DNA from 3 places in the Janibacter alittae genome. Region 1 is predicted to be linked to each of the others. Evidence: riboswitches for the same ligand, from Rfam matches in the RefSeq annotation. Region 1 holds a riboswitch; each other region holds the start of a gene.
The links. A riboswitch is a leader RNA that binds a small molecule or an ion and turns the genes downstream of it on or off. The one in region 1 is predicted to bind cobalamin.
Positions count from the first base shown of each region.

Region 2: linked by a shared signal. The riboswitch ahead of V1351_RS05280 (VWA domain-containing protein) and the one ahead of V1351_RS10550 (hypothetical protein) in region 1 are both predicted to bind cobalamin.
Region 3: linked by a shared signal. The riboswitch ahead of V1351_RS01110 (hypothetical protein) and the one ahead of V1351_RS10550 (hypothetical protein) in region 1 are both predicted to bind cobalamin.

Region 1 covers NZ_CP144913.1:2,197,899-2,200,161, reverse strand. The annotation lists gene V1351_RS10550 (hypothetical protein) at 1-1,026, opposite strand, end outside; cobalamin riboswitch at 1,113-1,247, opposite strand; gene ileS (isoleucine--tRNA ligase) at 1,514-2,263, shown strand, end outside.
Region 2 covers NZ_CP144913.1:1,085,675-1,087,937, forward strand. The annotation lists gene V1351_RS05280 (VWA domain-containing protein) at 1-1,227, opposite strand, end outside; cobalamin riboswitch at 1,280-1,421, opposite strand; gene cbiE (precorrin-6y C5,15-methyltransferase (decarboxylating) subunit CbiE) at 1,428-2,263, shown strand, end outside.
Region 3 covers NZ_CP144913.1:228,053-230,315, reverse strand. The annotation lists gene V1351_RS01115 (FecCD family ABC transporter permease) at 1-69, opposite strand, end outside; gene V1351_RS01110 (hypothetical protein) at 59-898, opposite strand; cobalamin riboswitch at 940-1,115, opposite strand; gene V1351_RS01105 (S8 family peptidase) at 1,193-2,263, shown strand, end outside.

The sequences.
Region 1 (2,263 bases):
GGCGGTGACGGTCGCGTAGGACTCGTCTGTCTGACCGAGCACCGCCTGGGCGGTGGTGCGGGTGATGGTCCCGTCCGGCTGCGCGTCGGCGCCCTTGGCCGTGGCGGCCTCGAAGTCGGCCCGGTTGTAAGCGATGCCCCCGACCACGGCCGGGGTGTCACAGCCGAAGGTCACGGACTCGACGTAGTCCAGCGCTCGGGCACGGGCATCGGCGCGCCCGGCGAGCCGGAAGGCGACCGCAGCCAACCCGGTGCTGTTGGCGTTGGCGCCCTCGGTGGTCTCGCCGCCACCGACGCCACCGGTCGCCGCCTGGCGGCTCGCGAGGTAGTCAGTGGCCGACTGGACCGCCGTGTCGTGGCCACCGACGGTGTGCAGGGCCTGCACCGCCATCGAGGTCGCGTCGGGGTCGGAGGTGCACGCCTCGTCGCCCGTCTCGTCGGGGTTGTCGTAGGTGAGCCGGAAGCCCCCGTCGTCGCACTGCTGCTCGAGCAGGAACCCCACGGAGGCAGTGGAGGGGTTGACGCCGTCCGCGCGCTCGAGGCCGATGAGCGCGAAGGACTGACCGAGGGTGTTGGAGTAGTCGCCGTACTCCGACTGGTCGGCGAACTGGCCGTTCTCCTCCTCCAGCGACTGGAGCTTGGTGACGAGGTCGACGCCGTTGACGGTGCGCGGATCCAGACCGCGAGCGGTGGCGAAGGTCAGCAGCTTGGCGGTCGCAGCCGAGTACACCTCGTCCTCGGAGCCGATGTAGGTGGCGGAATTCGCGAGGACGTAGTCGCTCGCCGCGGCAGCGGAGTCGCCACCGGAGCCGGCGGCGGTCATCCCCAGGATGGCGTCGATCGTCAGGCCGAGGTCGTCGAAGGACTGGCCGCCGGACTCGGTCACGAGTCGGTCGCCGCCATCGGCGAGCCGCTCGGCGAGATAGGCGACGGAGTCGTCCGGGGCGGCGGCGGACGCCGCCGGAGCCACGGCCAGACCCACGACGCCGAGGGAGGCGGTGAGGGCCAGGGTGGGGAGTGAACGCATGATTGGCGACCTTTCGGGTCGGACCGGTGGTCTGGACCCGGACGCGGTGCGCGTCGGGCTCGACCCGCTGTCCTCGACGGGTTGTGGTGGAGCCTCGCGTCACGACAGGTGGTCCGGCTCGCCGATGGTGGCTCACGGTTGCGGGTCAGCGCCGGAATCACACCGGCTTCCCCAGTCGCGCGCGACTGCCTCCCGGCAGTGCTGTGACCATGGTACCCGGTACCCGCCGACCGGTCCCCGTGCCTGCCCTACACTGGGTGCCCACAGGCGTTCGAGCCGTCATCAGCGGCGAGCCTTCCGGAAGAACGAGTGCCGGCGGCACTTCACTAGACCCGGACGCGTGGTCACGTCACGACCGATCGACCAAGAGCGGTCTCCTCCCTTCGCCCGAAGGGGGTGGACAAGCGGGGTGGTACCGCGGTGGCCTGCACGCACAGGCCGTCGTCCTCGTGGCACTGACCACGACGAGCACCCCGGAGCCGCCGCGATGACCTACCCCAGGGTCTCCACCACCGACGCGACCACCGTCGCCTCCTCCCCGTCCTTCCCGGACATCGAGCAGCACGTGCTCAGGTACTGGGAGGACGACGGCACGTTCCAGGCCTCGATCGACCAGCGCGATCCCGGCACGGACGGGACGAACGAGTTCGTCTTCTACGACGGGCCCCCCTTCGCCAACGGCCTGCCGCACTACGGCCACCTGCTCACCGGCTACGTCAAGGACGTCGTCCCGCGCTACCAGACCATGCGCGGCAAGCGCGTCGAGCGGCGCTTCGGCTGGGACACCCACGGCCTGCCGGCCGAGCTCGAGGCGATGAAGCAACTCGGCCTGAAGACCACGGACGAGATCCGCGAGCTCGGCATCGAGAAGTTCAACGCGGCCTGCCGCGAGTCGGTCCTGAAGTACACCGGTGAGTGGCGCGACTACGTCACCCGCCAGGCGCGCTGGGTCGACTTCGACAACGACTACAAGACGCTCAACCCCGGCTTCATGGAGTCGGTCATCTGGGCCTTCAAGTCGATGTACGACAAGGGCCTGGTCTACGAGGGCTTCCGCGTGCTGCCGTACTGCTGGCAGGACGAGACCCCGCTGTCCAACCACGAGCTGCGGATGGACGACGAGGTCTACCAGCAGCGCCAGGACCCCTCGGTCACGGTCGGTCTGACGATGGACACCACCGGCGAGGACCCGGTGCTCGATGGTGCCCGTCTCCTGGTGTGGACCACGACCCCGTGG
Region 2 (2,263 bases), 1.1 Mb from region 1:
GGGGCCCTCCCGGTCACTCGACACCTCCTGCTCGGTGCTCGACGAGGCGGGGTCCGGATCGGCGCTGTTCCCCCGTGGCGGGGACGTCGGGCCGTCCGTGGTGCTGCTCCGGCCGTCCTGTCCGGTGGGCCGGTCCTGCGGCGGCGTGTCCTGGGGGTCGTCGCCGTCGCCGTCGTCAGGGGCCTCGCCGCCACCGGGCGGGTCGTCCTCGGGCTCCTCGTCGAGCAGTCGGTCGAGCAGGTCCTCGTCCAGCCCTGGCGCGTCGAAGGGGGCCCGGCGCCGGCGGTGCGGCAGCGAGAGCAGTGCCGCGGCGCGGATGTCCGCGCGGGTGACGCTCTCGCGGCCCTGCCACGCGGCGTGGGCGGCGGCGGTGCGGGCGGTGACGATGTCGGCACGCATGCCGTCGACGTCGAATCCGGCACAGACGCGGGCGATGGTCTGCAGCGTGCCTGCGTCGAGACGGACGTGGCGCACCGCTTCGCGGGCCGTGGCCAGGCGCTGGGTCAGCTCGGCCTCGGACTCGGCGAACCGCGCTGCGAAGCCCACCGGGTCGGCATCCGAGTCCAACCGTCGACGTACCACCTCCGCCCGCTCGTGCGGGTCGCGGCTCGCGGCGACGTGCACGGTCAGGCCGAAGCGGTCGAGCAGCTGCGGGCGCAGCTCGCCCTCCTCGGGGTTCATCGTCCCGACGAGGGTGATCCGGGCAGGGTGCGAGATCGAGACGCCGTCGCGCTCGACGGTGTTGCGCCCCATGGCTGCTGCGTCCAGGAGCACGTCGACGAGGTGGTCGTGCAGCAGGTTGACCTCGTCGACGTAGAGGATCCCGCGGTGCGCCTCGGCGAGCAGGCCCGGCTGGTAGGTGGCCTCTCCCTCACCGAGGGCGCGGCGCAGGTCCAGGGAGCCGACGACGCGGTCCTCGGTGGCGCCCACCGGCAGCTCGACCAGGCGCGCCGGCCGGGTGGTGGACGGACCGGAGTGCGGCCCGTCGGGGCAGTCCTCGCTGCGCTCGGGGTCGCACCCGAAGCGGCAGTCGCGGGCCACGTGCTGCTCGGGCAGGACCGAGGACAGGGCACGGACCGCGGTGGACTTGGCGGTGCCCTTCTCGCCCCGGACGAGGACACCGCCGATCTCCGGGGCGATGGCACTGAGCACGAGTGCGGTGGTCAGCTCGTCGGCGCCGACGAGGGCGGTGAAGGGATAGCTGGGCATGGAGCCGGGACGGGTCACTGGTGCCTCCTGGCGAGTGTCCGCGCTCGCCGTACGACGTCGCCGGGCGGGTTCGCTCCGACGAGCGCAGACCGATGTCCTGGCTTGGCCCACGGGGCCTTCACAGTGGCGGGACCGCTCCGGATTCGCACCGGATTCCTCGGTTGGCTGCGCCGGACGTCAGCATGCCACAGGTCGGGGTGGGCCTATGGTTGGCGTCCGTGATCGACGTCGTGGGTATCGGTGATGACGGCTGGGTCGGCCTGGACGAGGGCAGGCGCGGCCTCGTCCGCGACGCCACCACCGTGCTGGGGGGCCGCCGGCATCTGGCCCTCGTGGCCGGACACACCGCCGCCGGCGCCGATCTGGTGGCCTGGCCCAGCCCCCTTCGCCCGGCACTGCCCGGTCTCCTCGACACGGCCGCGGGCCGCGGCGCCGTCGTCGTCCTCGCCAGCGGCGACCCCCTGCGCTCCGGCATCGGGACGACCCTGATCGAGCTGCTCGGGGCCGACCGGGTGCGCATCCACCCCGCGCTCTCCGCCGACACCCTCGCCCGAGCCCGGCAGGGCTGGTCGGCCGAGGAGACCAGCGTCGTCACCACCGTCGGCCGTGACCTGCGCGCGGTGCTGCCCCACCTCGCGTCCGGGGCGAGGATCGTCGTGCTCTGCTCCGACGGTCTCGACCCGGCTCGCCTCGGGGGGCTGCTGACCGAGCACGGATGGGGCGCAACGCAGCTCACCGCGCGATGGCACCTAGGCGGTCCGGACGAAGGAGCCCTCGCCACCCGCGCGGACGCCGTCGCCGGTGCCACCGCCGACCTCGTCGTGTGCTGCCTGCAGGTGCGTTCTGAGGATGCGGCGGCCATGTCCTCGGTCGGCACGGTGCCGGGCCGCGCCGAGGACTTCGTCGCGCACGACGGGCAGGTGACCAAGCGCGACGTGCGAGCCAGCGCCCTGGCCCGGCTGCGACCGACCCCCGCAGCGCACCTGTGGGACCTCGGCGCCGGCAACGGCACGATCGCCCTCGAGTGGTGCCTGGCCGCCGACCGGGCCACCGC
Region 3 (2,263 bases), 1.4 Mb from region 1:
GCCGGTGAGCAGCACGACACACAGCGCCACCAGCGGCAGGCGCCGTCCGCCGGGGCGGTCATGAGACACCGGGCACCCCCAGGGGCAGGTCGGTGCCGCGGGCGGCTGCCGTGGCGTGGCGGATGATCCGGGTCATCCGCTCGTCGGGATCGATGTCGGGGCAGGTACCGCAGGCACCATGGCGCCGGCCGAGGCGGATGAGACAGCAGACGTTGCGCTGGTGCACCAGCGCCGGGCCGGTGGGCACGTCGATCTCCTGCAGGTCGACGAGCGGCCGTCCGCCCGGCCAGGCGGGAGCACCGAGAAACGCGTCCGCGAGGTCGGCAAGGTGGCGTTGGCGCTGCGGCGGGGTGCGGCGGTACAAGGTCGCGAAGGTCCCGGCACAGGAGGCGGCGATGCACCCGTGGGCGACGCGTTCGGTGATCCGGGACACCTCCCGGACAGCGGCCACGATCGGCCCCAGGTGAGCGGTGATGATCTCGCTGGCGGCGTCCTGCGCGGTGCCGACGTGGGTGGCGCCGGTGACCGGGGGCGCGACGCTGACCGTGTGTCCGGACTCGTCGAGCTTGACCCGCCAGGCGGAGTGGTCCATGTCCGGCACCGCCGAGGTCTGCACCCATGCGCCGATGGCAGCCAGGACGAAGCGGCCCGCGTAGTGCTGCAGCCCGCACGCCCCGCCGACGGCGAGATGACGCGTGGCCAGGCCGGCGCTGTAGGCGGCGACCAGGTCGGACACGAAGGGGATCTCGGTCAACCGGGTCACCGGATGCCAGCCGACGAGGCCGCTCGGTGGATCGAGGTCAGGGGTCAGGGTCAACGGCGCGCGCGTCGGTGCAGCGCGCAACAACTCACAGGCCTCCGCCACGAGGGCGGGAGGCGCGGGGACGGCAGAGCCCACGGTTCTCCAGAAGCATCAGGGGCCCGAATCGCGAGGCCCGGTCGGATGACGGTGAGCCAGCAGGTTTTCGGACTCGGGGTCGTCCCGACGGAGTTCCTTCCCGGGCTGGCAGCCCAGTGGTTCACACTCCGTCAGTCACCCTCACCGCTGCGCGACAGTTCCGGATTCGCACCGGATTCCCTTGCACTGGTGTGCGTCTGACTCACCACGGACCATAGCAGCGACTCCGCCCGCCACCGACGGATCCATCCGTAGACTGCCTCCCGACCGGTTCGGACGAAGGGGGCAGCACAGATGCGTGGACGACGCACCCGCACCGCAGGGGCGCTCGTCGCCGCACTGGCCGTCTCGCTCGCCGGTTGCTCCCTCCTCGGTGAGGACCCCCCTTCGCCATCGGGGACGACGACGTCCACCGCGTCGTCGGGCTCGCCGGAGAGGGATCTCGTCGAGACCCGGGCCCAGCCGGCCGAGGGGCGCGACTGGGTCGTCCTCGTCGAGGACCCGACGGACACCGATCGAGTCGCCGACGAGCTCGAGGGGTCCGGCCTCGCCCTGACCTCGCTCAACCGGGGCATCGGCATGGTGACGCTGCGCAGCACCGACGACGACGTCCGCACGGTGGCCGAGGACGTCGACGGGGTGGTGCACGCGGTGACCGACCAGAGCGTCGGCTGGTCCCCCGAGGAGGAGCCCACCCCCACCGCGGACGACACCTCTCCCGCGGGCAGCACGCTGCGCCCTCCACCTCCCCCCGAGGGCGGCGACCCCTTCGACGGGTGGTTGTGGGGCATGGCCGAGATCAACGCCGCCCGGGCGCGATCGGTGACGACCGGGGATCCGGACGTGCGCGTCGGGGTCATCGACACAGGTGTCGACTCCGGCCATCCCGATCTGGTCGACCGCGTGGACGAGGAGCGCTCGCGGTCCTTCGTCACCGACCTGCCCGGTCTCGACGGTGCCTGCGAGCACGACGGGTGCATCGACCCCGTGGGCAGCGACGACAACGGGCACGGCACCCACGTCGCGGGGACCATCGCCGCCTCCGCCAACGGGCTCGGCGTACAGGGGGTCGCACCCGAGGTCGGCATCGTCGACCTGCGCGCGGGCCAGGACTCCGGCTACTTCTTCCTCGGTCCGGTCGCCAATGCGGTCACCGCCGGCGCGGCGCAGGAGCTCGACGTGCTCAACATGAGCTTCTACGTCGATCCCTGGCTCTACTCCTGCCCGGGCGGCGCCCCCGAGGACTCCGCCGCCCAGGCCGCCGTGCAGGACGTGACCATCGAGCTGATGGGACGGGCCCTCGAGCTCGCCCACGAGCAGGGCGTCACGCTCGTCACGGCAGCCGGCAACAACGACCGGGACCTC